Regions from separate parts of the Streptomyces sp. bgisy159 genome, predicted to be linked through region 1. Evidence: predicted binding sites of a transcription regulator. Region 1 holds the regulator's gene; each other region holds the start of a gene.

The links. Region 1 encodes HrcA, which represses chaperone genes, less so after heat shock. Its sites were predicted from a motif close to TTNGCACTCNGNNNNNCNGAGTGCNAA; they were not measured.
Region 2: groES (co-chaperone GroES) is a predicted target of HrcA. The motif match lies at 2,095-2,121, and genes of this name have one in related genera.
Region 3: groL (chaperonin GroEL) is a predicted target of HrcA. The motif match lies at 6,709-6,735, and genes of this name have one in related genera.

The regions. Positions count from the first base shown of each region.
Region 1 is NZ_JBYIQX010000022.1:59,990-69,519, forward strand. It holds gene AC3ET3_RS21490 (AMP-dependent synthetase/ligase) at 1-631, shown strand, start outside; gene AC3ET3_RS21495 (SpoIIE family protein phosphatase) at 796-2,742, shown strand; gene hemW (radical SAM family heme chaperone HemW) at 2,770-4,002, shown strand; gene AC3ET3_RS21505 (Uma2 family endonuclease) at 4,103-4,681, shown strand; gene AC3ET3_RS21510 (DUF3097 domain-containing protein) at 4,650-5,474, opposite strand; gene AC3ET3_RS21515 (MBL fold metallo-hydrolase) at 5,509-6,228, opposite strand; gene hrcA (heat-inducible transcriptional repressor HrcA) at 6,383-7,399, shown strand; gene dnaJ (molecular chaperone DnaJ) at 7,400-8,536, shown strand; gene AC3ET3_RS21530 (nitronate monooxygenase) at 8,614-9,530, shown strand, end outside.
Region 2 is NZ_JBYIQX010000002.1:137,961-147,490, forward strand. It holds gene groL (chaperonin GroEL) at 1-1,498, opposite strand, end outside; gene groES (co-chaperone GroES) at 1,641-1,949, opposite strand; gene AC3ET3_RS02615 (polysaccharide deacetylase family protein) at 2,184-2,963, opposite strand; gene AC3ET3_RS02620 (polysaccharide deacetylase family protein) at 3,029-3,982, opposite strand; gene AC3ET3_RS02625 (THUMP-like domain-containing protein) at 4,111-5,298, shown strand; gene AC3ET3_RS02630 (transposase family protein) at 5,477-6,232, opposite strand; gene AC3ET3_RS02635 (hypothetical protein) at 6,396-6,995, opposite strand; gene AC3ET3_RS02640 (DUF7919 family protein) at 7,578-8,252, opposite strand; gene AC3ET3_RS02645 (transposase) at 8,390-8,743, shown strand; gene AC3ET3_RS02650 (hypothetical protein) at 8,763-9,164, opposite strand; gene AC3ET3_RS02655 (MFS transporter) at 9,273-9,530, opposite strand, start outside.
Region 3 is NZ_JBYIQX010000011.1:44,221-53,750, reverse strand. It holds gene AC3ET3_RS13570 (MurR/RpiR family transcriptional regulator) at 1-134, shown strand, start outside; gene murQ (N-acetylmuramic acid 6-phosphate etherase) at 185-1,243, shown strand; gene AC3ET3_RS13560 (PTS transporter subunit EIIC) at 1,260-2,858, shown strand; gene AC3ET3_RS13555 (hypothetical protein) at 2,863-3,441, shown strand; gene AC3ET3_RS13550 (NADH:flavin oxidoreductase) at 3,597-4,730, opposite strand; gene groL (chaperonin GroEL) at 4,923-6,545, opposite strand; gene AC3ET3_RS13540 (cold-shock protein) at 6,831-7,034, opposite strand; gene AC3ET3_RS13535 (MoaD/ThiS family protein) at 7,465-7,740, opposite strand; gene thrC (threonine synthase) at 7,737-9,020, opposite strand; SAM riboswitch class I at 9,039-9,186, opposite strand; gene AC3ET3_RS13525 (glucosyl-3-phosphoglycerate synthase) at 9,335-9,530, shown strand, end outside.

The sequences.
Region 1 (9,530 bases):
CACGGTCGGCAAGCCGCTGCCCGGCACCGAGGTGCGCATCGCGGACGACGGCGAGATCCTGCTGCGCGGCCCCGGCATCATGCAGGGCTACCACAAGCTGCCCGACAAGACCGCCGAGGTGCTGGAGCCCGACGGCTGGTTCCACACGGGCGACATCGGCGAGCTGTCTCCCGACGGGTACCTGCGCATCACCGACCGCAAGAAGGACCTCATCAAGACGTCCGGCGGCAAGTACATCGCGCCCGCCGAGGTGGAGGGGCAGTTCAAGGCGGTGTGCCCGTACGTCTCCAACATCCTGGTGCACGGCGCCGACCGGAACTTCTGCACGGCCCTGATCGCGCTGGACGAGATCGCCATCCTGGCGTGGGCCGAGGAGAACGGGATGGCGGGCAAGGCGTACGCGGAGGTCGTCGCCGCCCCGGAGACGGTCGCCCTCGTCCAGGGATACGTGGACCACCTCAACCAGGGACTCCAGCGCTGGCAGACGATCAAGAAGTTCCGGCTGCTGCCGCGGGACCTCGACGTGGAGCACGGTGAGATCACCCCGAGCCTGAAGCTGAAGCGGCCCGTCGTGGAGCGGGAGTACAAGCACCTGATCGACGAGATGTACGAGGGGTCGCGCGAGGCGTAGGGCCGGTTCTTTCGCGCACAGGCCCTCGGAGTTCCGGACGGACCCGGCGGCGAAACGTTCGACTTCGGTCTACTTCTGTAACTCGGTGCTTAGGAACGGGTTCGGTCTGTCACCCTGGCGGCTGTTCGAGGCGTTGTCGATCCAGCCGTTCCGGGGAGCCGTCCATGGGGGCCGTACCGACCCAGCGGGAGAGCGGGTCCCACGCCGGGGAGCCGTCCGTCGCGCACGCCCGCGGATCCTGGACGGCGCGCACGGCGCTCCCCGGCAGCTCGCTCGCGCCGGGGGCCGCCCGCGGCCTGCTGACCGACGCGCTGCGGGAGTGGGCCGGGCTCGGGCTGACGGTCCCGGAGCAGCTCGCGGAGGACGCGGTGCTGGTCGTCAGCGAACTGGTCACCAACGCCGTCGTGCACGCCGGAACGGACATCGAGGTCGGCTGCCGCGTCGAGGAGAGCGACGGGACCGCGACCGGTGAGGCGCGCGCCCTGGTGGTGGAGGTGTCCGACCACCACCCGGCGCGCACCCCGCGCCAGAGCGACCCCGCGCATCCCTGGAGCACCCCACGCCGCGAGGCACCGGAGTACGGGCGCGGGCTGCGGCTGATCACCCTGCTCACCGAGTCCTGGGGCGTCACCTACCGCTCGGGCGTCAAGACGGTGTGGGCGCGGCTGGTCGCCGGGCACGCCGGCGAGGAACCCCCGGACGACGATCCCCTGGCCGGCCTGGCACCCGACCCGGACCCCCTCGGCCTCGCCGGCCCCGGTACGCCCGTTGCCGAGCCGCCCGCCTCCGGACGGGACCGGGAGTGGCTCAACCGGGGAGCGCTGTCCTTCCTCGCCGAGGCGTCCGACCTGCTCGCCGGGCAGCTCGACGAGGACCTGGTCGCCTCGCTCACCGGTCAGCTCCTGGTTCCGCGCCTGGCCGACTGGTGCGCGGTCTGGCTGGAGGACGAGGTGCCCGGGCGCGTCTCCTGGGGCGAGGCGGCCGGCGCCGACTGGCAGCGCCTGGCCCGCGTCTGGCACGGCGACGAACGCCACCTGGAGGAGCTGCGCCGCGCCCTGGAGAAGGACCCGCCGCCGCTCACCGAGCCGCCCCGCTCCGGCCCGGACACCTACCCGTGGCCCGGCGAGGCGCTCGGCGCGCGTGGCGCGGCACTGTCGTACCGGCTGATCGCGGGCGGCCGGCCGCTGGGCACGCTGGTCATCGGGCGGGCCGGACTGCTGCGCTTCCCCGACGAGGTCACCGGGCTCGTCGAGGACCTCGGCCGCCGGGTCGCGCTCGCCGTCGGCGCCGCCCGCCAGTACGCCCGGCAGGCCACCATCAGCGCCGTCCTGCAGCGCGGCCTGCTGCCCGGCGCGGTCGCCGAGATCCCCGGGGTGCGCAGCGCGCTCGTCTACGAGCCGTGCGAGCGGGGCGGGCCCAGCGGCGACTTCTACGACCTGTTCCCGGCCGGCGACGGCCGCTGGTGCTTCGCGGTCGGCGACGTCCAGGGCAAGGGCCCCGAGGCCGCCGTGGTGATCGGCCTGGCCCGGCCCTGGCTGCGGCTGCTGGCCCGCGAGGGCTACCGCGTCGCCGACGTCCTCGACCGCCTCAACCAGTTGCTCCTCGACGACGCGACCGAGGCGGCGGACGCGGCGGCCCGGGCGTTCGTCGGCCCCGCCGGCCCCGAGGACGGGCCGCAGACGCGCTTCCTGTCGCTGCTGTACGGCGAACTCGTGCCGTTCGCGGACGGCGGCGTCCGCTGCACCCTCGCCTCCGCCGGCCACCCCCTGCCGCTGATCCTCGGGCCGGACGGCGAGGTCCGTACCGCGGCCCGGCCGCAGACCCTGCTCGGCGTCGTCGAGGACGTGACGTACACCAGCGAGAGCGTGCTGCTGCGGCCCGGCGACAGCCTGCTGTGCGTCACCGACGGCGTCACCGAGCGGCGCTGCGGCTCGCGTCAGTTCGACGACGGCGACGGCCTCGCCCACGCGCTCGCCGCCTGCGCGGGCCTCGACGCCGACCGGATCGCCGAGCGGATCCGGAGCCTGGTGCACGACTTCGGGCGGCGCCCGCCGGAGGACGACCTCGCCCTGCTGGTGCTCCAGGCCGAGCGGACGCCCGCGACCCGGTAGCCGGCCGCGTGCGGGACAATGGAACGCATGCCCTCCGCACTCCCCGACGGCGAGCCCGTCCCCGCCGACGGCGCGCTGCCCGCGACCGCGCTCGCCGGGTCCGCCGACCGGCCTCTCGGCTTCTACCTGCACGTCCCGTACTGCGCGACCCGCTGCGGCTACTGCGACTTCAACACCTACACCGCGACCGAGCTGCGCGGTACCGGCGGTGTCCTCGCCTCCCGGGACAACTACGCCGACACCCTGATCGACGAGGTCCGCCTCGCCCGCAAGGTCCTCGGCGACGACCCGCGCGAGGTCCGCACGGTGTTCGTGGGCGGCGGGACGCCGACGCTGCTGGCCGCCGGCGACCTCGTGCGGATGCTGGGGGCGATCCGCGAGGAGTTCGGCCTGGCGCCCGACGCGGAGATCACCACGGAGGCGAACCCCGAGTCGGTCGACCCGTCGTACCTGGCCGCGCTCCGCGAGGGCGGCTTCAACCGCGTCTCCTTCGGCATGCAGAGCGCCAAGCGGCACGTGCTGCGGGTGCTCGACCGCACGCACACGCCGGGGCGGCCCGAGGCATGCGTCGTGGAGGCGCGGGCGGCGGGTTTCGAGCACGTCAATCTCGACCTGATCTACGGCACCCCGGGGGAGAGCGACGACGACTGGCGGGAGTCTCTGGAGGCGGCGCTCGGCGCCGGCCCGGACCACATCTCGGCGTACGCGCTGATCGTCGAGGAGGGCACCCAGCTGGCCCGACGGATCCGGCGCGGCGAGATACCGGCGACCGACGACGACGTCCACGCCGACCGCTATCTGCTCGCGGAGTCCGTGCTGTCGGCGGCGGGCTACGACTGGTACGAGGTCTCCAACTGGGCCACCTCCGAACCGGCCCGCTGCCTCCACAACGAGCTGTACTGGCGCGGCGCCGACTGGTGGGGCGCGGGCCCCGGCGCGCACTCGCACGTGGGCGGGGTGCGCTGGTGGAACGTGAAGCACCCGGGGGCGTACGCGGCGGCGCTGGCCGCCGGACGGTCGCCCGGGGCGGGCCGCGAACTGCTCTCGGCGGAGGACCGCCGCGTCGAACGCGTCCTGCTGGAACTGCGGCTGCGGGAGGGAGCCCCGCTGGACCTGCTGCGCGAGGCGGGCCTCGCGGCCGCGCGGCGGGCACTGGACGAAGGGCTGCTGGAGAGCGGTCCGTACGAGGAGGGGCGGGCCGTGCTGACCCTGCGGGGGCGGCTGCTGGCGGACGCGGTGGTACGGGACCTCGTGGACTGATCACTCGGGTGAGTGAATCAGTGCGGAGCGCCGGTTCGATCCCTAACCTGGTTCGTAGGCTGCCGCCAAAAGTACGCGGCGGATGTGGAGGGCCACGGAGATGACCGCTGTGGACGAGCGTGGGATGACCAAGTACTTCGAGGAGCTTGAGCCTCCCGAGGGCGTCAGGGTCGAGCTTCTCCGGGGGGAAATCGTGATGATGGCTGCTCTCGATCTGGTGCACAACCGGATCGTGGCGGACGTGCAGGACCAGATTCCGCGCAAGCCCTGGGAACGACTCCAGACGACGGACCTGGACATCATCGACGAGGCCAGCGAGCCCATTCCGGACCTCGTGGTACTGGAACGTGGTGTGGCTCCGGACTCAGGGAACCTCGTGCCGTCCCAGATGGTCACATTGGTGGTCGAGGTGGTCTCGAAGACGAGCGTCGACCGGGACTACGGGATCAAGCGATCTATCTACGCAGCAGGCAGAATCCCTGCCTACCTGATCATCGACCCGATCATGGCTCACTGCGTTCTCCTCACCGACCCCATCGGCGACGGAGATCAAGCCGACTATCGCGGGCAGTGGATCACGAAGTTCGGTGACCCCGTGTTGCTCGAACTGCTCGGTGTGGAACTGGACACGAGCGAGTTCGGAACCTTCACCGGGGTTCGGCGTCACCGGCTGCCGTGACGAAGTCGATCAGTTCCTCCACCCTCCCCAGCAGCTCCGGCTCCAGGTCCTTGTAGGAGCCGACCCTCTTCAGGATCGCCTGCCACACCGCGCCCGTGTTGCCGGACGGCCACCCCAGCGCCCGGCACACCCCCGTCTTCCAGTCCTGGCCGTGCGGCACCTTCGGCCAGCCCGGGATCCCCACGGCCGACGGCTTCACCGCCTCCCAGATGTCGATGTACGGGTGGCCCACCACCAGCGCGTGCTCGCTCGTCACCGACCGCGCGATGCGCCACTCCTTCGAACCCGGCACCAAGTGGTCCACCAGCACACCGAGGCGGGCGTCCGGGCCGGGGGCGAACTCGGCCACGATCGACGGGAGGTCGTCCACGCCCTCCAGGTACTCCACGACCACGCCCTCGACGCGCAGGTCATCGCCCCACACCTTCTCGACCAGCTCGGCGTCGTGGCGCCCCTCCACGTAGATGCGGCCGGCGCGGGCCACCCGGGCGCGGGCGCCGGGGACGGCCACCGAGCCGGACGCGGTGCGGGCGGGACGGGCCGGCGCCGCGGACGGCGGCCGCACGAGCGTCACCGCCCGCCCCTCCAGCAGGAACCCGCGTGGCTCCAGTGGGAACACCCGGTGCTTGCCGAAGCGGTCCTCCAGGGTCACCGTGCCCGCCTCGCAGCGGATCACCGCGCCGCAGAAACCGGTCCCGGGCTCCTCCACCACCAGGCCCGGCTCCGCCGGGACCTCGGGGACGGGCTGCTGCTTCTTCCACGGGGGAGTGAGATCGGAGGCGTACTGGCGCATTCGGACGACGATAGGAGAAGCCGGCGGCCGGCGCTCAGGACACGCCGAAACGAGTCGCGAGCGCGTCCCGCTGCGCCCGGACGAACGCCGCGTCCACCACCGCCCCGTGACCCGGCACGTACACCGCGTCCTCACCGCCCAGTTTCAGCAGCCGGTCCAGCGCGGCCGGCCACTGCCCCGGCAGCGCGTCCGGCCCGGCCTGCGGCTCACCGGACTCCTCGACCAGGTCGCCGCAGAACACCACCTCCCGCTCGCCGGGGACCAGCACCGCCAGGTCGTGCGCGGTGTGCCCGGGCCCCACGTTCGCCAGCAGCACCTGGCAGTCGCCCCCCAGGCCCAGCGTCCACTCGCCGGACACCAGATGCCGGGGCCGGACCACGGCGTCGGCGGCCTCCTCGGCCAGCGCCGGGTCCAGCCCCTGCCGCACCGCGTCCGAGCGCAGTTCCTCGGCGTGCGCCAGCACCGCGTCCACCCCGACCGCCCCGAACACCTCCGCGCCCGCGAACGCGGCCGCCCCGAGCACATGATCGAAGTGGGGGTGCGTCAGCGCGATATGGGTCACACGACGGCCGGCGAGTTCCTCCGCCTCGTACCGCAGCCGCGCCCCCTCGGCCAGGCTGGCCCCCGGGTCGATCAGCAGCGCCGCGTCCGCCCCGACGACCAGCCCCGCCGTGCAGTCCCAGACCGGGAGCCGGCACCGCCCCACCCCGGCCGCGAGGCGTTCCCAGCCCAGCTCTTCCCAAGTCACCGTCATACCGGGACGCTATCCGTAAGACCCGTACGAGGGGACCGACCTTGCCCAGTGCGCACCCCACCGCCGTACACTGGGCCGGGGAACGCTGGCACTCACCCGCGAAGAGTGCCAGGCGAGACGTCAAGGGACAGCGACCGCTGGAGGTGTGCGCGCGATGCTGAGTGAACGAAGGCTCCAGGTGCTGCGTGCCATCGTCCAGGACTACGTGGGCACCGAGGAGCCGGTCGGTTCCAAGGCGCTGACCGAGCGCCACAACCTCGGCGTCTCCCCGGCCACGGTCCGCAACGACATGGCCGCCCTGGAGGACGAGGGGTACATCGCCCAGCCGCACACCAGCGCCGGGCGGATCCCCACCGACAAGGGCTACCGGCTGTTCGTCGACAAATTGGCCGGCGTCAAGCCGATGACCGGTCCCGAGCGGCGGGCGATCCAGAACTTCCTCGACGGCGCCGTCGACCTCGACGACGTCGTGGCGCGCACCGTGCGGCTGCTCGCGCAGCTGACCCGGCAGGTCGCCGTCGTGCAGTACCCGTCGCTCAGCCGGTCCACGGTGCGGCACGTGGAACTGCTGGCGCTGGCCCCCGCACGGCTGATGCTGGTCCTCATCACCGACACCGGCCGGGTCGAGCAGCGGGTGATCGACTGCCCGGCGCCGTTCGGCGAGGCGTCCCTGGCGGATCTGCGGGCGCGGCTGAACAGCCGGGTCGCCGGCCGCCGCTTCACGGACGTGCCGCGTCTCGTGGAGGACCTGCCCGACGCCTTCGAGGCGGAGGACCGCAGCACTGTCTCGGCGGTGCTCTCCACCCTGCTGGAGACCCTCGTCGAGGAGAACGAAGAGCGGCTGATGATCGGCGGAACCGCCAATCTGACCCGCTTCGGACATGACTTTCCCCTCACCATCCGACCCGTCCTGGAAGCGCTGGAGGAGCAGGTCGTCCTCCTGAAGCTGCTGGGCGAGGCGGGGGATTCGGGCATGACCGTGCGCATCGGGCACGAGAACGCCTACGAGGGACTCAACTCCACCTCGGTGGTGTCGGTGGGCTACGGTTCGGGCGGCGAGGCGGTTGCCAAGCTCGGCGTGGTCGGACCGACCCGCATGGACTACCCGGGAACGATGGGAGCGGTACGCGCAGTGGCACGGTACGTCGGACAGATCCTGGCGGAGTCGTAAGTGGCCACGGACTACTACGCCGTTCTCGGCGTGCGCCGCGACGCGTCGCAGGATGAGATCAAGAAGGCGTTCCGGCGGCTCGCTCGCGAGCTGCATCCGGACGTCAACCCCGATCCGAAGACCCAGGAGCGGTTCAAGGAGATCAACGCCGCCTACGAGGTGCTCTCGGACCCGCAGAAGAAGCAGGTCTACGACCTCGGCGGCGACCCGCTCTCGCAGGCCGGCGGAGGCGGCGCGGGCGGCTTCGGCGCCGGCGGCTTCGGCAACTTCTCGGACATCATGGACGCGTTCTTCGGCACGGCGTCGCAGCGCGGCCCGAGGTCGCGGACGCGGCGCGGCCAGGACGCGATGATCCGGCTGGAGGTCGACCTCGACGAGGCGGCCTTCGGCACCACCAAGGACATCCAGGTCGACACGGCGATCGTCTGCACCACGTGCAGCGGCGAGGGCGCGGCGCCCGGCACCTCCGCCCAGACGTGTGACATGTGCCGCGGCCGCGGCGAGGTGTCCCAGGTGACCCGGTCCTTCCTGGGCCAGGTCATGACCTCCCGCCCCTGCCCCCAGTGCCAGGGCTTCGGCACCGTCGTGCCGACGCCGTGCCCCGAGTGCGCGGGCGACGGCCGGGTACGCTCCCGCCGCACCCTCACGGTCAAGATCCCGGCCGGTGTCGACAACGGCACCCGGATCCAGCTGGCCGGCGAGGGCGAGGTCGGCCCCGGCGGCGGTCCCGCCGGCGACCTGTACGTCGAGATCCACGAGCTGCCCCACTCGACCTTCCAGCGGCGCGGCGACGATCTGCACTGCACGGTGACCATCCCGATGACCGCGGCCGCCCTCGGCACCAAGGTGCCGCTGGAGACCCTGGACGGCATGGAGGAGGTCGACATCCGGCCCGGCACCCAGTCCGGCCAGTCGATCCCGCTGCACAACCGGGGCGTCACCCATCTGCGGGGCGGCGGGCGCGGCGACCTCATCGTCCACGTCGAGGTGCAGACCCCGACCAAGCTCGACCCCGAGCAGGAGCGCCTGCTGCGCGAACTGGCGAAACTGCGCGGCGAGGAACGCCCCCAGGGGCAGTTCCAGCCCGGTCAGCAGGGGCTGTTCTCGCGGCTGAAGGACGCCTTCAACGGCCGCTGAGGCGGCTCGCGACCAGTGGACCACGCCATCGGAAGCCCGGGTTCGGTGTTGTCCGGAGGACGTGACAACATGCCGTCATGTCCTCCGCACTGACCGATCTGTTCCCCCTGCCGATCGTGCAGGCACCGATGGCGGGCGGTGTCTCCGTGCCTCCGCTCGCCGCCGCTGTCAGTGAGGCGGGCGGACTGGGGTTCCTGGCGGCCGGGTACAAGACGGCCGACGGCATGTACCAGGAGATCAAGCGGCTGCGAGGACTCACCGGCAGGCCCTTCGGCGTGAACCTCTTCGTGCCCCAGCCGGAGTTCGCCGAGACCGGGTCACTGGAGCTCTACGCCCACCAGCTCGCCGGCGAGGCCGGCTGGTACGAGACCGGGCTGGGCGACCCGGACAGCGGACGGGACGACGGCTACGACGCCAAGCTGGCCGTCCTGCTCGACGACCCGGTGCCGGTGGCCTCCTTCCACTTCGGCGTGCCGAGCCCCGAGGCGCTGGCCGCGCTGCGCCGCGCCGGCACCGTCACCCTGGTGAGCGCCACCACCGCCGAGGAGGCCCTCGCCGTGGAGCGGGCCGGCGCCGACGCGGTGATCGTGCAGGGCGTGGAGGCCGGCGGCCACCAGGGCACCCACCGGGACCTCCCCGAGAACGACGGCGCCGGCATCGGGCTGCTCGCCCTGCTCGCCCAGGTCCGGGAGACCGTCCGGCTGCCCCTCGTCGCCGCCGGCGGCATCATGCGGGGCAGCCAGATCGCCGCCGTCCTCGCCGCCGGCGCGAGCGCCGCCCAGCTGGGCACCGCGTTCCTCGCCACCCCCGAGTCCGGCGCCGCCCCGGCGCACAAGCAGGCGCTGACCAACCCCCTGTTCACCCGGACCGAACTGACCCGGGCCTTCTCCGGGCGCCTGGCGCGCTCCCTGGTCAACCGGTTCGTGCGCGAGCACGGCCCGTACGCGCCCGCCGCCTACCCGGAGGTCCACCACCTCACCGCGCCGCTGCGGAA
Region 2 (9,530 bases), on a different contig from region 1:
TGACCTTGACCGGGTCGATGACGCCGGCCTTGACCAGGTCGCCGTACTCGCCGGTGGCGGCGTTGTAGCCGTTGCCCTTCTCCAGCTCGGCGACCTTGGAGACGATGACGTAGCCCTCCAGGCCGGCGTTCTCGGCGATCCAGCGCAGCGGCTCGACGGCGGCACGGCGGACCACGGCGACACCGGTGGCCTCGTCGCCGGTCTTGTCGAGGTTGCCCTCCAGGACCTTCACGGCGTGGACCAGCGCGGAGCCACCACCGGAGACGATGCCCTCCTCGACCGCGGCGCGGGTCGCGGAGATGGCGTCCTCCAGACGGTGCTTCTTCTCCTTCAGCTCCACCTCGGTGGCGGCGCCGACCTTGATCACGCACACGCCGCCGGCCAGCTTCGCGAGGCGCTCCTGGAGCTTCTCGCGGTCCCAGTCGGAGTCGGTGTTCTCGATCTCGGCCTTGATCTGCGCGACGCGGCCGTGCACGTCCTCGGACTTGCCGGCGCCGTCGACGATCGTGGTGTCGTCCTTGGTGACGGTGACGCGGCGGGCGCTGCCGAGCACGTCGACGCCGACCTGGTCGAGCTTGAGGCCGACCTCCTCGGAGATGACGGTGGCACCGGTGAGGACGGCCATGTCCTGCAGCATCGCCTTGCGGCGGTCGCCGAAGCCGGGGGCCTTCACGGCGACGGCGTTGAAGGTGCCGCGGATCTTGTTGACGACCAGGGTCGACAGGGCCTCGCCCTCGACGTCCTCGGCGATGATCAGCAGCGGCTTGGAGGAGTTGGTCTGGATGACCTTCTCCAGCAGCGGCAGCAGGTCGGCGATCGAGGAGATCTTGCCCTGGTTGATCAGGATGTACGGCTCGTCGAGGACGGCCTCCATGCGCTCCTGGTCCGTGACGAAGTACGGCGACAGGTAGCCCTTGTCGAAGGCCATGCCCTCGGTGAAGTCCAGCTCCAGACCGAAGGTGTTGGACTCCTCGACGGTGATGACGCCGTCCTTGCCGACCTTGTCCATGGCCTCGGCGATGAGCTCGCCGACCTGCTGGTCCTGGGCGGACAGCGCGGCCACGGCGGCGATGTCGGACTTCTCGTCGATCGGGCGGGCCGAGGCGAGCAGGTCGTCGGAGACGGCCTTGACAGCGGCGTCGATGCCCTTCTTCAGCAGCGCCGGGGAGGCACCGGCGGCGACGTTCTTCAGGCCCTCGCGGACGAGCGCCTGGGCCAGCACCGTGGCGGTGGTCGTACCGTCACCCGCGATGTCGTTGGTCTTGGTCGCCACCTCCTTGACGAGCTGGGCGCCGAGGTTCTCGTACGGGTCCTCGATCTCCACCTCGCGGGCGATGGTCACGCCGTCGTTGGTGATGGTCGGGGCGCCGAACTTCTTGTCGATGACGACGTTGCGGCCCTTCGGGCCGATCGTCACCTTGACCGTGTCGGCCAGCTTGTTGACGCCGCGCTCAAGGGCGCGACGGGCGTCCTCGTCGAACTTCAGGATCTTCGCCATGACAGCGGCAGCCCTCTCGGAAATCTTGGGCGGATAACGCGGAAAACGGGGTGGAATGGCACTGCGCCCCCGGCGCCCGGCTGATCAGTGTTCGCGGGGGGCCAGGGGCGCAGTTCGAAGCGGTTCCCCGCTTCGACGGGTACTACTTCTCGATGATCGCGAGGACGTCGCGAGCCGAGAGGACGAGGTACTCCTCGCCGTTGTACTTGACCTCGGTGCCGCCGTACTTGCTGTAGAGCACGACGTCACCGACCTTGACGTCGAGCGGCAGGCGCTCGCCGTTCTCGAAGCGGCCCGGGCCCACGGCGAGGACGGCGCCCTCCTGGGGCTTCTCCTTCGCGGTGTCCGGGATGACCAGGCCAGAGGCCGTGGTCTGCTCGGCGTCCAGCGGCTGGACCACGATGCGGTCCTCGAGCGGCTTGATGGCAACCTTGGTGCTGGCGGTCGTCACGATCCGACCTCCCCCTTCGGAGATCTCACGGGGTTGACTGTCTGAGGTGGCGACCAGGTGGATCCGTCGTCGCGGGTGCCGGACCTGCCCGTCGCTTTTTGGCACTCTCCAGTGGGGAGTGCCAGAGCCGAGACTATGACCGCGATTAGCACTCGGTCAAGCGGAGTGCCAATGCGGACCGCGCGTCGGCCGGAATGCGCCACCGGATGCCGCTCAGAAGCCGCCGGATGCCGCTCAGAAGTAGTCCTCCAGGCGCGCCACCCGCAGCCCTTCCTCCCGTACGGTCCGCAGCAGGCGGGTGGTCCGGGCGCGCAGGTCGGGGGTGGCGGGCTCGTCGGGGGCCACGGCGATGACGTCGCCGGGCAGGAGGCGGCGCGGGCCGCGGGTGAAGGTGAGGCGGCCGGCGGGCCCGGCCGAGGCGCGCCACAGCACGACCGCCGAGATCCCGCAGTCGGCGGCGGCACGGCGGGTGGCGGTGTCGTGGGCGCCGTAGGGCGGGCGCAGCAGCCGGGGGCGCACGCCGAAGCGGGACCTGAGCTTGTGCTGCTGGCCGCAGATCTCCGCGCGCTGCCCGGCGTACGGCAGGCCGCGCAGGGCGGTGTGGTCGAGGGTGTGGTTCTGCAGGCGCGCGCCGGCCGAGCGCAGCCGGGCGAACCGGGCGTAGCCGGGGCCGGTCACGCGGTCCGTGAGGAACAGGGTGACGGGGAGCCGGAGTTCGCGGACCAGGTCGAGGAAGCGGGCGTCGCGCTCGGCGGTGTCGTCGTAGGTGAGGAAGACGACCTTGTCGCGGGTGGGGACGCGGTGGACGACGGGCGGGAGGGATGCGGGGCCGGCCAGGGGGCGCGCGGCCGGCGCCGGGCCGTCGGGCCGCGCCCGCCGGGTCGTTGCTCCCCCGGGCCGCGGGGCCGTCGTTCCCGCGGGCCGCTCGACCGTCGCCCCACCCGGCCGCTGGACCGTCGCTCCCGCGGGCCGTTCGACCGGCTCGGCGGGCCGTGCGCAGCCGGCCACCGCCATGGCGGGCACCAGAGCCAGGGCCAGGGCCGTCGCCGGCCATGGCGCCGACGCGGGCAGCGGTGCCCTCACAGATAGTCCTCCAGCCGGGCCACCGCGTACCCCTTCGCCGTGACCATGTCCAGGAACCGGCGGACCATGTCGGGCATGGTGCCCTTCCAGTCGTTCCGGCCCCGGAAGTGGGTGAGGACGATGTCGCCGGGGTGGAGGTCGCGGTCCCACTCGCGGTACTCCCAGTGGTCCACGAACACCTCCTCGTCCCACAGCGGCGCGTACTTCACGCCGCACGACTTCGCGGCCCGCAGAGTGTCCTGGTTGTAGTTGCCGTAGGGCGGGCGGAAGAGGAGGGGCCGCTTGCCGTAGTGCTTCTCGATCACGTCCTGCATGCCGCAGATCTCCCGTTTCTGCCGGGCGTACGACAGCGCGGGCAGATAGGGGTGGTGCAGTGTGTGGTTGTTGAGGGTGATCCCGGCGCGCTGCATCTTCTTGAAGTAGCCGTAGTCCTCCTTGACCAGGTAGTCGGAGAGGAAGGCGGTGTACGGCACGTCCAGTTCGCGCATCATCCGCAGGAACGCGGGGTCCTTCTCGGCGCCGTCGTCGATGGTGAGGAAGACGACCTTGTCCTTGGTCGGGACGGTGGTGAAGACGGGCGGCAGACCCAGCTTCTCGTGGTCGTCGACCTCGAAGCCCTTGCGGGTGGTGATGCGCGGCTTGTGCGCGGGCGGCGCCGGGGGTGTGAGCGGGACCCGCTTGAGCCTCCAGTGCCTGGCGGCGGCGACCCGGCGGGCGTACGCGGCCTCCAGCCGGTCGGCGTACGCCGTGAGGGCCCGGCCGGGCTGCTCCTGACCGGCCTGCTGGCCCGCGGCGGGGCGGGTTCCGTCGGCGCCGTCGTCGCGCCCGCAGCCGGACACGGCGGCGACGACCGCGAGGACACCGGCCCCGCCCCGGACTCCTGCCCGCCGCAGCGTCGGCCGACTCCACCCAGGCGCACGCTTTTTATCGTTTTGTCGTACGACTCCCATGGCGCCGGATCCTCCCAGCCGGCCTCCCGTTCCCGGTTCCGACACCGCGGCCGGGGGCACGCCGTCCACCGACTGGCCCAAGGCCGTCGCGTGACCGACCGGCCGCCGCCCGACGGACGACTCGCCGCCTGACCGACAATGAGCCGGTGAACGAAGTCGATCTCGCCTCCCTTCTCACCCCCGAGGGCCGGGCCCTCCTCGACCAGGTGCGCGGCACCCGGCCCGCCGACGAGCTGGCCGTGGCGACCCGGCTGCGCCGCGACCACCCCGCCGCCCTGGTGTCGGCGGCGCTCGGCCAGGCCCGACTGCGGGAGCGGGCGGTGGCGAAGTTCGGTGCGGAGGACGCGCTCCGGATGTACTTCACGCCGAACGGGGTGGAGCAGTCGACGCGGGCCGGGGTCGCCGCGTACCGCGCGGCGCGCCTGCGGGAGCTGGGCGTACGGTCGGTCGCCGACCTGTGCTGCGGCATCGGCGGGGACGCCATCGCCCTGGCCCGGGCCGGGATCCGGGTCCTCGCCGTGGACCGGGACCCGGTGACGGCGGCGACGGCCCGGGCCAACGCCGAGGCGCTCGGGCTGGCGGAGCTGATCGAGGTCCGGGAGGCGGACGTCACGGAGGTCGACACGGCCGGCTTCGACGCCGTCTTCGTCGACCCGGCCCGGCGCGGCGGCCGGGGCCGCGTCTTCGACCCTGAGGCATACTCGCCGCCCCTGTCCTGGGCGATCGAGGCGGCCCGGACGGCCCCGCGCGCCGCGCTGAAGATCGCCCCCGGCATCCCCCACGAGACGGTCCCCGGCGACGCCGAGGCCGAGTGGATCTCCGACGGCGGGGACGTGAAGGAGGCCGTGCTGTGGTTCGGCACCGCCGCCCCGGGCACCGTCCGCGCCACCCTCCTCCCCGGCCCCCACACCCTCCTCGCCGCCGGCCTGCCCAACCCGCCGGTCCGCCCCGTCGGCCGCTACCTCTACGAGCCCGACGGGGCCGTGATCCGCGCCCACCTGGTCGCGGACGTGGCCCAGCGGCTCTCCGGCGGGCTCATCGACGAGACCATCGCCTACGTCACCGCCGACGAGCTGCGCCCCACGCCGTACGCCACCGCGTACGAGATCACCGACCACCTCCCCTTCAACGTGAAGCGGCTGAAGGCCCTGCTGAGGGAGCGGCAGGTCGGCGTCCTCACGGTGAAGAAGCGCGGCTCGGCCGTGGAGCCGGAGGAACTCCGCAAGAAGGTCAAGCCGCAGGGGCCGAACTCGGCGACGGTGTTCCTGACGCGGGTGGCCGGCGCCCCGGCGATGCTGATCGGCCGGCGCCGGTGAGGCAGCCGTCGAGGACATCAGGTCTCCCTTCACCCAGCCGACCACCGCCGCCTCGCCGCGCTCCACCGCCCGGCGGGCCGGCACGTGGCAGCTCCAGTCGTGCAAGCAACCGCAGGGATGACGAGCCGTCAGTCCCTGTCGACTCCACGCTTGGAAGGTCAGTGAGCCTTTTCCAACCTCACGCTGACGCGTGGTGAAGGACGAGGACGGCCTGGACGATCGCTGTGATGCGGTTGGTGCTGCAGCGGAGCTTCCGTAGGAGACGCCAGCCCTTCAGGGTGGCCATGGCCTGCTCGCCGAGGCAGCGGATCTTGGCGTGTGTGCTGTTGTGGCAGCGCTGCCACCGCTTGAGGCGACGGCCGCGGAAGGGCACCCGGATGGAGCCGCCGGCGCCCTGGTATGCCTTGTCGGCCCGGCACTTGAGGTGGGCGTCGGTGAGTGCTTCGACGATCCCGTGAGTGCGGGCGGCGGTCAGGTCGTGGGTGGAGCCGGGCAACGCGGGCGAGGCCCACGACAGGCGGCCGAACGGGTCGGTGAGGACTTGGATGTTCATGCCGTGCCTCTTGTGTTTGCCTGAGTAGTACGGGGCTTCGGCGGCGATCCGGTCGATCGGCAGCAGGGTGCCGTCCAGGATCACGAACGCCTTGGTCCGCGCGATGCGCATCGCCTCGGCCAGGGTGGGCGCGAGTGTGGCCAGCACATCGACGGCCTCGCGTATGTAGCGGTATGCGGTCGCGATGCCGATACCGGACCCGGCGGCGAGCCGGGCGTAGGTGTCACCACAGCGCAGACGGGCCAGGGCGAGCAGAGCCTGACGACCGGCGGTCAGACGCCGCCACCGGGTCCCGATCTCCTGCCGCCTGGCTGTCAGACGCTCGGTCAGGAACCGCAGGGTGCGACTGGACAGGTCGTTAGAGGACGGGTAGACCAGCACGCGAAACCCCTGGCGGACACGGGTGATCTTGGTCGAGAACCCGTCTACCGGGAGCTTCGTCGTTCCGCAGTTCCGTCCAACACGTGTGACTGAGCGCCTGAGTTGGCCGGTTGAGCGTTGACCGGGCAGGTGCGCCGTATCCCGTGCGGGCGCCGTCCCCGATCTACTCCACCGGCTCGCACCAGGCGGCGACGAGATCCTGGAAGCCCGAGAAACGGGTGCCAGGAACAGTCTCACCACTGAACGTCTCGCCGTTGAGCCAGCAGATGTCGAAGATGTCGGTCTCGGTGTCGAGGAGGCAGCACACACCACCGGTGGTGGCGGTGAGGTCGGTGAACACCTTCCTGACGCTCGCGGACTGCACGAACATCCGGCTCATACTCGAGGTAGCGGCTGTGAACTGCAGTGACGCAAAGTTCGGGTGCCATGCGGGGGAGAACCTGACCGTCAGGTAGATGTACCCGACCGACACCCGTCCCTGCTCGTCGACTCTGTCGGAATCGCGGAGGAAGCACTCGCGCACCGCGTCGTCGACGCCGACGACGATCGAGGTGTCCAGTTCGAGCGAGCCGCCTGCCGAACAGTCGACCGGTTCGCTCTTGAACTTCGAGGTGAACGGCACGATCAACTGCTCTCCGCCCGGCAGGGTCACCGGAAGCGGCGGCGTCTCGCGGCCTCGGGGCGCGAGCTCGGCCAGCCGGGTCAGCGCTCTTGCAACGTTCCGAGGGGGCATGAAGATCTCATAGCTGTAGTCCAGCCCCATACCGTCCCGCCTCCCCTGTCCTGAACCGTCATCCTGTCATGATCGGGATCGATCACCCAGTTGATTCCAACGTGGCTGGCTTCGTCCGGACGCAGTCGGCAACGAAGCGCTCAGTCACAACAGGCGGCCACCGCCGGCAGGTTGGAAGTGGCTCGGTGGTTGAGGCAGCCGCTGCAGGCGGCCCCACGAAGAAGATGAGGCGGGCCGCTTGTCGGCCTGCGCCTTCGATCGTTCACGGCACTCGCCCTCGGTGTTGCTTGTCCGCCACGATGCGCCAGTCCCACAGGGGGTCCGCTCGAAAACGAGCCCGCAACCTCACCAAAGGCGGCCAGCTCGCCGTGGTTCGTATCCGGCAAGCCCGGGACTCCGTGCAGAACGTCCATCAGAAGATCGCCACGCACGGCACATCGGGGTGCTCCAGCGTGATCGCCCGGAACTCCCCGATGCTCCGGCGAATCTCAGCGAGTCCCTCTTCATCGAACTCACTGTGCAATCCCGCGACACGTCCGCCCTCCGGGGGACTGAGGAGAACAACGGTAGGCAAGGCAACACGGATCTTCCTGACGGGTGCGGACGGCGGCTTCACCCCATCGCCGGGTTACTGGCCAGACCCGCCCGGACTTCGAGTGGTAGATCATTCTCGGGCATGCTCAGGTCCTGCCCGGGCATGCCTGAGAGGACCTCGCTCAGCGACCTCCCGATCTCGCGTCCCGTCAGGTCGACCAGTTCCTCGTCGAGGACGGCGAACTCCAGCGCGTCGAGAGCCCGGCGATCCGGCCAGTGAGCCAGGTCGGCGACGGCCCAGCAGCGCGCGATGACGTCTTCGGTCGGGTCCGACACGAGAGCCGCAAGACGCTCCGCGCGTGGGTCCCAGGGGAGCGGGCGGGTGTCGAGCAGGCTCTTCTGCAAGGGCGCGGGGAGCCGGTACCCGTGGTCGTGCACATAATGTTTGATCAAGACGGGTGCAGTGTATGTAAGGCCGTCGTGTGCGTAATACCGGTATTCACCGTTCCCGACTGCAGTCAAGCCGTCCACACAGAACTCACACTCGTGCTCACCCAATGTGCGACTGACCACCCGGCGAGATGCACGTTCGAACGCATCGACGACTTCCCGCGACATGGCGGGATGATTCCATCGCTGAATCCCGTTTTCCTTCCCGAGCCATCCAACACAGACCAGGGGAATCGGAAATTCCATGTACTCATAAGGCGACAGGTCGAGGCATTCCACCCTTTTAGCCATTCTCTCGTCCATAACGGGAAGGTGGCCCCAGCCGTGAGTCCGGAGCCACCTCAAGGACCGGCTGCCGACCCTTAGAGCTCGCAACACGATCTTGTTGAGGTGTCCTGGCCGGGCGTGACCGATGCGACGATTCGGCCGTTCGGGAGGGTGTGAGTACTCGGCCGTGGATCGTCGATGACGACGGCATCCCGCCGGTGGCCGGGCGCCCCGGCCGACCACGCCGCCGCCCCGATTCGCTGCTCGGGGACAAGGGATACGACTCCAACCCCACCAGCGAGGAGCTGCGCAAGCGGCGGATCCTGCCGGTGATCTCCCACAAGGGCGCCCCGAACATCAAGGGCCTGGGCAAGCTCCGCTACGTCGTCGAGCAGACCTTCGCCCTGCTCCACCAGTTCAAACGCCTCGCCGTCCGCTGGGAACGCCGAACCTTACTCCACGACGCCTTCGTCTCCTTGGCCTACGGCCTCATCTACTCGAGGCGACTGAAGAAACACCGATCATGATCGTGTCACGAGCTTTTGGCTACAACTCACACCACTCACCCAGAGGGCCGGCCGCCCGCATCTGCGTGAAGTCGTGCACCAGCTCCCACGCCCGATCGACATCCAGGACAAAGTCGCCCGTGAACACGGCGAATTCGTCCATGATCGGGACTTCGACCTCGGCACCCGAGGGCACGGTACCGTCTCCTACGAGCAGAGACATCCGCTCGGTGTCACTCATCAGGTGGACCACCGCGTGATTATCCCGGAAGGCCAGGATCAGCACCGGGAACTCCCTGTTCGGCGACCGAACCTCGAGGTACCCCTGGCCACAGGAACGCAGGTCGTTGAAGCGATCTGACAGATCCTTCACCTCTGAACGTCTCTCAACCGGATGGAAGAGTCCAGATTCCGGCGACGTCGCCGCCCACATCACGCTCATCCAGCCCTCTTCCCCACGCAAGCCGTCGCCCACGATCCAGAGCCACGTTCCCACGCTCCACCACGACAGGACTACTGGGACTGGGCAGCGTGATCGTGTTACGAGCTCTTAGCGGCGGCCGGCCAGTTCGGTACCTCGGCGCCGTTCGTCGGGTCTCGGGCCGCCGGACCCCGTGGAGCGCCCGGCGGTCAGCAGGCCGGCTGCCGCGGCGGCCGCCGTCATGAGGGCCGCCGCGGCCCAGTACGCGGTGCGGTAGCCGTCGACGAGTGCCTGGGGATCGCTCGTGGCGTACCGGGCCGCGGCGACGGTGACCAGGACGCCCAGGCCGATGGCGCCGCCGAGTTGGCGGGAGGTGTTCAGCAGGCC
Region 3 (9,530 bases), on a different contig from region 1:
CCGCGATGTCGTCCCGCACCGGCCAGCTGCTGGTGGTGGACTGCCTGTTCGTGGGCGTGGCGCAGCGGACGTACGAGTCGGCCGCACCCGCCCTGGCCGCGTCGTACGAGGCGCTGGCGCACCGGCACCGGTAGGACCGGGTGAGCCGGACCGACCGCCCTCGCACCGAAAGAGCCACCCCGTCATGACTGCATCCTCCGCGCGCCGCCCCGACACCGCCGACACCACCGACACCACCGACACCGACAGCCCAGACACCTCCAGCACCCCCAGCACCCCCAGCACCCCGAGCCTCGCCCGGTCTGCCGGGGGCGCCGGCAGCGACGGCGGCGATCTCCTCGCCCAGCTGTCCGCCCTGCCGACCGAGGCGTTCCGCGCCGACCTCGCCGACATCGACCGGCTGCCCACCCTCGACATCGCCCGCCTGATGAACGGCGAGGACTCCGCCGTACCGGCCGCCGTGGCGACCCAGCTGCCCGCCATCGCCGCCGCCGTCGACGCCATCGCCGAGCGGATGGCGCGCGGCGGGCGGCTCGTCTACGCGGGTGCCGGGACCGCCGGGCGGCTCGGCGTACTGGACGCCTCGGAGTGCCCGCCCACCTTCGACACCGCGCCCGGGCAGGTCGTGGGGCTGATCGCCGGCGGGCCCGAGGCCGTGGTCAGCTCGGTGGAGGGCGCCGAGGACTCCCGGGAGCTGGCGGTGAGCGACCTGGACGCGCTCGGTCTGACCCCCGCCGACACCGTGGTCGGTGTCTCCGCCTCCGGCCGCACCCCGTACGCCGTCGGGGCCGTCGAGCACGCCCGGGCGGCCGGGGCGCTGACCGTCGGGGTGGTGTGCAACCCGGGGAGCGCGCTGGCGGCGGCCGCCGCGTACGGCATCGAGGTGGTCGTCGGGCCCGAGCTGATCACCGGGTCGACGCGGCTGAAGGCCGGCACCGCGCAGAAGCTGGTGCTCAACATGCTGTCGACGATCACGATGATCCGCCTGGGCAAGACGTACGGGAACCTGATGGTCGACGTGCGGGCGTCCAACGAGAAGCTGCGCGCCCGCTCCCGGCGGATCGTCGCCCTCGCCACGGGCGCCGGGGACGCGGAGGCCGAGGCCGCGCTCCACGCCGCCGGGGGCGAGGTGAAGAACGCGATCCTGGTCGTCCTCGCCGGTGTGGACGGACCCGCCGCCGCCCGCCTTCTGGAGGAGTCCGGCGGCCATCTGCGCGCCGCGCTGGCCGCCGCCCGCCGCTGAGCCGCACGCTCGGGGCATGCGCACCGACCCCCGCCACACGGCCGCCGCCCTCCTCCCCCTGGTCGGCGGCCCCGCCAACATCACCTCCGTCGCCCACTGCGTGACCCGCCTGCGGCTCACCCTCACCGACCCGGCACGGGTGGACACGGAGGCGGTGCGGGCGGTCCCGGGTGTCCTGGGCCTGGTGACGGCTGCCGACGGATGCCAGGTCGTGCTGGGGCCGGGGGTCGTCGGGCGGGTGACCGCGGAGTTCGAGGGACTGGTCCGGGCGGCGGCAGGCATCGCCGACGCCACCGGCCCTGCCCACGTCCCCGACGCCGCCGGCCCTGCCCATGTCCCCGACGCCGCCGGCCCTGCCGACGCCGCCGGGGAGACGACCGCGGTCCCGCCCACGGTCGCCGACGGGCTGGCCTCGCGGGGCGCCGAGCTGAGGGAGGCCGCCCGGCGGCGCAACGCCACCCCGGTCAAACGGGCGCTGCGCCGCCTCGCCGCCGTCTTCGTGCCGCTCATCCCCGCGCTGATCGGCTGCGGCGTCCTCGCCGGGCTGAACGGGCTGCTGGTCAACACCGGCCGGCTGACCGGCCTGACGCCCGCCCTGACCGCCGTGTCGTCCGCGTTCATGGCGCTGATCGCGGTGTTCGTCGGCGTGAACACGGCGAAGGAGTTCGGCGGGACGCCGGTGCTGGGCGGCGCGGTCGCGGCGGTCGTCGTGTACCCGGGGGTCGCGAAGGTCACCGCGTTCGGTGTGGCCCTCTCCCCCGGCCAGGGCGGGGTGCTCGGGGCGCTGGCCGCCGCGCTGCTGGGGACGTACGTGGAGAAGGCGTGCCGGGGCCGGTTCCCGGCGACGCTGGACGTCCTGCTCACGCCGACCGTGACCGTCCTGGTCGCCGGCCTCGCCACCCTGTACGGGCTGATGTACGCGGCCGGCGCGGTCTCCTCCGCCATCGGCACCGCGGCGACCTGGCTGCTGACCACCACCGGGGCGCTCGCCGGTCTGGTTCTCGGCGGGCTGTTCCTGCCGCTGGTGATGCTCGGCCTGCACCAGGCGCTGATCCCGCTGCACGCCACCCTCATCGAACAGCAGGGGTACACGGTGCTCCTGCCGGTCCTCGCGATGGCCGGGGCCGGCCAGGTCGGCGCGGCCTGCGCGGTGTACGTACGGCTGCGACACGACGCCTCGCTGCGCGCCACCATCCGCTCGGCGCTGCCCGCCGGTCTCCTCGGCGTCGGCGAACCGCTCATCTACGGCGTGTCCCTGCCCCTGGGGCGCCCCTTCGTGACCGCCTGCGCGGGCGGCGCGGCCGGCGGAGCCTTCGTCGGCTTCTTCGCGACCCTCGGCGACCAGGTCGGCGCCACCGCCATCGGCCCGTCCGGCTGGGCCCTCTTCCCCCTCCTGTCCGGCACCGCGAGCCTCACCGTCACGGCGGCGGTCTACGCGGGCGGTCTCCTGACCGCCTACACGACCGGGTTCGCCGCGACCTACCTGGCGGGCATCCCCGAATCCCGGCTGCGGGCCCCGGCCGCGACCGGGGGCGACCGGCCGGCGGCGGAGGCCGTCCCGGCGAGCGATGTCTCCGGCGGCGACGCGGCCGGACCCGGGCGTGTGCGACGGTAGGAGGGTGAATCACGCCCAGCTGAACGCTCTGGGCCGTGCCCTGCGCCTTCTCGGGGAGCACGGCGAGGCCCTGACCGCCGACACCACGGACGCCGCGTTGCACGAGGTGAAGGCCGATCTGCGGCGTGCCCTCGACCTCCTGGACGAGAGTGTCGGCACGGCCGCGCGGACCACCCGGTGCGCCGAGCACCCCAACGGGCCGGTCGACGAGAGCGCCCCCGACCTGTGCCTGCTCTGCGAGACCCGGCGGCGCGCCGCCCGTCGCGCCGAGTACGCCGGCCCCGCGCCCCAGCCGCTCCCCCGGGACCACACCGACCCGGCGCCGTCCCGCTACGGCGTCCGCGCCGACCGCCCGCAGCCCCAGCAGCGCTGGCTGCCGGAGCTGTGGAACGGCCAGGAGTGGCAGCTGTGCGGCACCCCGCGCCGCGACCGTCACGAGGCCGAGCTGTACCTGGCGGCGCTGCGCCGCGGATCGCGGCCGGCGATGGCGTACCGGCTGGTGCACGAGTTCACGGACTACGAGGTGCTGCGGGTCTGGGGCACCCCGGTCAGGGTCGACATCGAACCCCTCGGCAACCTCTGACCTCCGGCCTCCGGCCCGCCATCGCCCTCTGACCGCTGGCCCTCTGACCTCCGGCCCGGCGCGGCGCGGCCCGGACCGGCGCGGCCCGGCGCGGCCCGGCGCGGCCCGGCGCGGCCCGGCGCGGCCCGGCGCGGCCCGGAGGGCAGGCCGCGGTGTCAGCTGAGCGTGCGCAGCGCCGCACCGTCGTACGGCGTCAGCTCGTCGAAGCGGCCCGCCAGCACCTTCTCCGCCCACCGCGGGTCCTGCAGCAGCGCACGGCCGACGGCGACGAGGTCGAACTCGGCGCGCTCCAGCCGGTCGAGAAGGTTGTCGAGGCCGCCGAGCGGCGCGCCCTCGCCGGCGAAGGCCCGCACGAAGTCGCCGTTCAGACCGACCGAGCCGACGGTGACGACCGGCTTGCCGGTGAGCTTCCTGGTCCAGCCGGCCAGGTTGAGGTCGGAGCCGTCGAACTCGGGCAGCCAGTAGCGGCGGGTGGAGGCGTGGAAGGCGTCGACGCCGGCCGCGGCGAGCGGCGCGAGGATCGCCTCCAGCTGCTGCGGGGTCTCGGCGAGCTTCGCGTCGAAGGCGTCGGCCTTCCACTGCGAGTACCGGAAGACCACCGGGAAGTCGGCCGGGACGGCGGCGCGCACGGCGGCCACGATCTCGGCGGCGAACCGGGTCCGGGCGACGGGGTCGCCGCCGTAGCCGTCGGTGCGGCGGTTGGTGCGCTCCCACAGGAACTGGTCGATCAGGTAGCCGTGGGCGCCGTGCAGTTCGACACCGTCGAAGCCGATGCGCGCGGCGTCCGCCGCGGCCCGCGCGAACGCGGCGACGACGTCGTCCAGGTCGCCGCTCGTCATGGGCTTGCCGGCGCCCTCGGTGCCGTCGAGGCGGATGCCGGAGGGGCCGACGGCGGGCGCGTCGGCGTAGGGGGGCCTGCCGGTCTCGCGGACCATGCCGATGTGCCACAGCTGGGGCACGATCTTCCCGCCGGCCGCGTGCACCGCGTCGGCGACCTTCGCCCAGCCGGCCAGCTGCTCCTCCCCGTGGAACCGGGGCACCCGGTCCTGGTCGCCGGCCGACTCGTGCCCGACGTAGGTCCCCTCGGTGACGATCAGCCCGACCCCGGCGGCGGCCCGGCGGGCGTAGTAGGACCGCACGTCCTCACCGGGGACACCGCCCGGGGAGAACATCCGCGTCATCGGCGCCATCACGATGCGGTTCGGGACGGTCATCCCGTTGATCTCGACGGGACGGGAGAGCAGCTCGGCCGCGCGGGACGCGGCGGACTCGGCGGTGGTGGCGGTCACGGGGACTCCTCGGATCGACCAGCTGGTATGTGCATACGCATCGTTGCACCTGATGAAGCAACTGCCGATACCCCGCCGCGCATTCCCCGTCCGCCCCGTCTGTGACTCCGGACACGCCCGAGGGCGGCACCCCCTGCCGCGCAAGGAGTGCCGCCCTCGGTCCGCTGGACGGTCGATCAACCCTGAGGTCGATCAGAAGTCCATGTCACCGCCCGGCATGCCGCCGCCGGCCGGGGCCGCGGCCTTCTCCGGCTTGTCGGCGATGACGGCCTCGGTGGTGAGGAACAGGGCCGCGATGGAGGCGGCGTTCTGCAGCGCGGAGCGCGTCACCTTGGCCGGGTCGATGATGCCCTCGGCGATCATGTCGACGTACTCGCCGGTCGCGGCGTTCAGGCCGTGGCCGACCTGGAGGTTGCGGACCTTCTCCACGACGACGCCGCCCTCGAGACCACCGTTGACGGCGATCTGCTTCAGCGGGGCCTCCAGCGCGAGCTTCACGGCGTTGGCGCCGGTCGCCTCGTCACCGTCCAGCTCCAGCTTCTCGAAGACCTGGGAGGCCTGCAGCAGGGCCACGCCACCACCGGCGACGATGCCCTCCTCGACGGCCGCCTTGGCGTTGCGCACGGCGTCCTCGATGCGGTGCTTGCGCTCCTTGAGCTCCACCTCGGTGGCGGCGCCGGCCTTGATGACCGCGACACCGCCGGCGAGCTTCGCCAGGCGCTCCTGCAGCTTCTCGCGGTCATAGTCGGAGTCGCTGTTCTCGATCTCGGCGCGGATCTGGTTCACGCGGCCCTGCACCTGCTCGGAGGAGCCGGCGCCGTCGACGATGGTGGTCTCGTCCTTGGTGATGACGACCTTGCGGGCCTTGCCCAGCAGGTCGAGGCTCGTGTTCTCGAGCTTGAGACCGACCTCCTCGGAGATGACCTCGCCGCCGGTGAGGATGGCGATGTCGTTCAGCATCGCCTTGCGGCGGTCGCCGAAGCCCGGGGCCTTGACCGCGACGGACTTGAAGGTGCCGCGGATCTTGTTCACGACCAGGGTCGACAGGGCCTCGCCCTCGACGTCCTCGGCGATGATCAGCAGCGGCTTGCCCGACTGCATGACCTTCTCCAGCAGCGGGAGCAGGTCCTTGACGTTGGAGATCTTGGAGTTCGCGATGAGGATGTACGGGTCGTCGAGGACGGCCTCCATACGCTCCATGTCGGTCGCGAAGTAGGCGGAGATGTAGCCCTTGTCGAAGCGCATGCCCTCGGTGAGCTCGAGCTCCAGACCGAAGGTCTGCGACTCCTCGACGGTGATGACGCCTTCCTTGCCGACCTTGTCCATGGCCTCGGCGATCAGCTCGCCGATCTGGGTGTCGGCGGCGGAGATGGAGGCCGTGGAGGCGATCTGCTCCTTGGTCTCGACATCCTTCGCCTGCTCCAGCAGGGCGGCGGAGACGGCCTCGACGGCCTTCTCGATACCCCGCTTGAGGGCCATCGGGTTGGCGCCGGCGGCCACGTTGCGCAGACCCTCGCGGACCAGCGCCTGGGCGAGGACGGTGGCGGTGGTCGTACCGTCACCGGCGACGTCGTCCGTCTTCTTGGCGACTTCCTTGACCAGCTCGGCGCCGATCTTCTCGTACGGGTCCTCCAGCTCGATCTCCTTGGCGATGGAGACACCGTCGTTGGTGATCGTGGGGGCGCCCCACTTCTTCTCCAGGACGACGTTGCGACCCTTGGGGCCGAGGGTCACCTTGACGGCGTCCGCGAGCTGGTTCATGCCGCGCTCAAGGCCGCGCCGCGCCTCTTCGTCGAACGCGATGATCTTGGCCATGTGAAGTGGTCCCTCCAGGACTGGGGGTGATTCCTTCGGACCGCGCCCGCGCCCGCGACGGACGGCTCGCGGGCCTCGTGGTTCCTTGCCCCACCCGGCCTGCGGGCCTCACCGACCCGGTCCTTCGCTGTCACTCTCACCTTCAGAGTGCTAACGCCAATGATTAGCACTCGGCACCGTCGAGTGCAAGCGCCTCCAGGGGGGAGGAACGGGGATCAGCCGGGGACGGACAGGACGAAGGGCCCGCACCCGGGACGGGTGCGGGCCCTTCGGCGAAAAGGACGTTCAGGCGGTGACGCGAACCATGTCGGCCTGCGGGCCCTTCTGGCCCTGCGAGATCTCGAACTCGACCCGCTGGCCCTCTTCCAGGGTGCGGTAGCCGTCCATCTGGATCGCGCTGTAGTGGACGAAGACGTCCGCACCACCGTCGACCGCGATGAAGCCGTACCCCTTCTCCGCGTTGAACCACTTGACGGTGCCCTGAGCCATGCCTAACTCCCCTATTACTGGCCCTTGCACAGATCCACACTTCGCGGATCCGGGTCAGACCTCACCCCCCAGTCGTCGGGGGCGTGCGCCGGAACGCGTCGACCGCGGCTGAATGTATCTGTCCAACTGCCGTCTGCAACAGGTCAATCGGACGAGAAATCTGGACGCACCAAGCCCGGAAAGAGGGGGCGAATAGGCGGAATTCAGGCCAAGTCGGGCCCCACAAAAGGAACAAATGCCGCGAATGCAAGGCGCACTTTGGCTGCTTCTCGACGGCAGCGCGGCAGAAACACGCGGCTCCCGGCTCGTCGGCCGGGACCACGTTCCCCAACTCTACCGCGCTCAATCACATAGAATTGCCCCCTCCGTTTCTCTCACGGAGGAGGCAATTCCATGAACGCTCGGTAACCGTGATTACCGAAGGTAATGATCAGCCGCCGGCGACCGCCGGAATGATGGAGACTCCCGCGCCGTCGGGGGTCGCGGTGGCCAGGCCCTGCTCGAAACGGACGTCGTCGTCGTTCACGTACACGTTCACGAAACGGCGCAGCTTGCCCTGGTCGTCCAGCACGCGCGCGGCGATCCCCGTGTGGTTCTTCTCCAGGTCGGCGATGACGTCGGCGAGGGTCGCGCCCTCGGCCGGCACCTCGGCCCGCCCACCGGTGTAGGTGCGCAGGATGGTGGGGATGCGAACGGTCACGCTCATGCGAGGCCAGCCTCTCGGAAGGAGTCCAGGTTCGGGCGGATGGTGGCGGTGAGGCCGGTGCCGGCCACCGCGTCGAGGGTCTTCAGGCCGTCTCCGGTGTTCAGGACGACCGTGGTCTTCGCCGGGTCGAGCACGCCGTTCTCGATCAGCTTCCTCGTCACGCCGACCGTCACACCGCCGGCGGTCTCCGCGAAGATGCCCTCGGTCCGGGCCAGCACCTTGATCGCGTCCACGACCTGCTCGTCGGTGACGTCCTCCACGGCGCCACCGGTCCGGCGCGCGATGTCCAGCACGTACGGCCCGTCGGCGGGGTTGCCGATCGCCAGGGACTTGGCGATGGTGTCCGGCTTCTGCGGGCGTACGACGTCGTGGCCGGCCTTGAACGCGGTGGAGACCGGCGAGCAGCCGAGCGCCTGCGCGCCGAAGATCTTGTACGGCCGGTCCTCGACCAGCCCCAGCCCGATCAGCTCCTGCAGACCCTTGTCGATCTTCGTGAGCTGCGAGCCGGAGGCGATGGGGACGACGATCTGGTCCGGGAGCCGCCAGCCGAGCTGCTCGCAGATCTCGTAGGCCAGGGTCTTGGACCCCTCGGCGTAGTAGGGCCGCAGGTTGACGTTGACGAAGCCCCAGCCCTCGCCGGCCGGGTCGCCGATCAGCTCGGAGCAGAAGCGGTTCACGTCGTCGTAGTTGCCCTCGATGCCGACGAGCTCGCCGCCGTAGACCGCGGCCATGACGACCTTGCCCTGCTCCAGGTCGTGCGGGATGAACACGCAGGAGCGGAAGCCGGCCCGGGCGGCGGCGGCGCCGACGGCACCGGCGAGGTTGCCGGTGGAGGAGCACGACAGGGTGGTGAAGCCGAAGGCGCGCGCGGCCTCCAGCGCCTGTGCGACCACGCGGTCCTTGAACGAGTGCGTCGGGTTGCCGGAGTCGTCCTTGATGTACAGCCCGCCGGTGACGCCCAGTTCGCGCGCCAGGTTGTCGGCCTTGACCAGCTTGGTCCAGCCCGGGTTCAGGTTGGGCTTGTCGGCGACGTCGGCGGGGACCGGGAGCAGCGGGGCGTAGCGCCAGATGTTGGCGGGTCCGGCCTCGATCCGCTTGCGCAGTTCCTCCGTGTCGTAGGAGGAGAAGTCGTAGGCGATCTCCAGCGGGCCGAAACACTCCTGGCACGCGAAGACCGGGCCGAGGGGGACGCGGTGACCGCACTCGCGACAGCTCAGGGCCGCGGCGGGACCGAGGTCGACGGTGGGATTGCCGGAGTTTGCAACTGTCTGCACAGCCATGTGAGGCGAGGCCCTTTCTCCTCATCTTCCTCACGACGCATCTCGCCGTGAGACGGATTTGGCACCTTCCCTAGCCGGGAGCCTCGCCACGCCGACGTGACGGGAACCGACTGGAGGGTTGCCGGGGCTTCATCGGGCCGTATCCCTCTGCCCCTCTGGATGAGCGGTATGTAGTTGTAAGCGCAACAACCCCCGACATGCGATGGTCATCAGCGTTGTTCAAGACTGTAACCGACGACCAGGACAGTTGAGATAGTCGTCCGAACCGCGAGACACCCGCGGACACCGCCGAGACACCGTGAGGAGCCGCAGGCGTGCTGGAAGAAGTCGAGCGCTGGCTGACCACCCGCTCCTGGTCCGTGAGCGACCGCCCGCCGCACCGCGTCCTGGCCGCCAAGCGCGCGACCGGCCAGACGGTCTCCGTCGTGCTGCCCGCGCTGAACGAGGAGGAGACCGTCGGCGACATCGTCGCCGTGATCCGCCACGACCTCATGCAGCAGATCCCGCTCG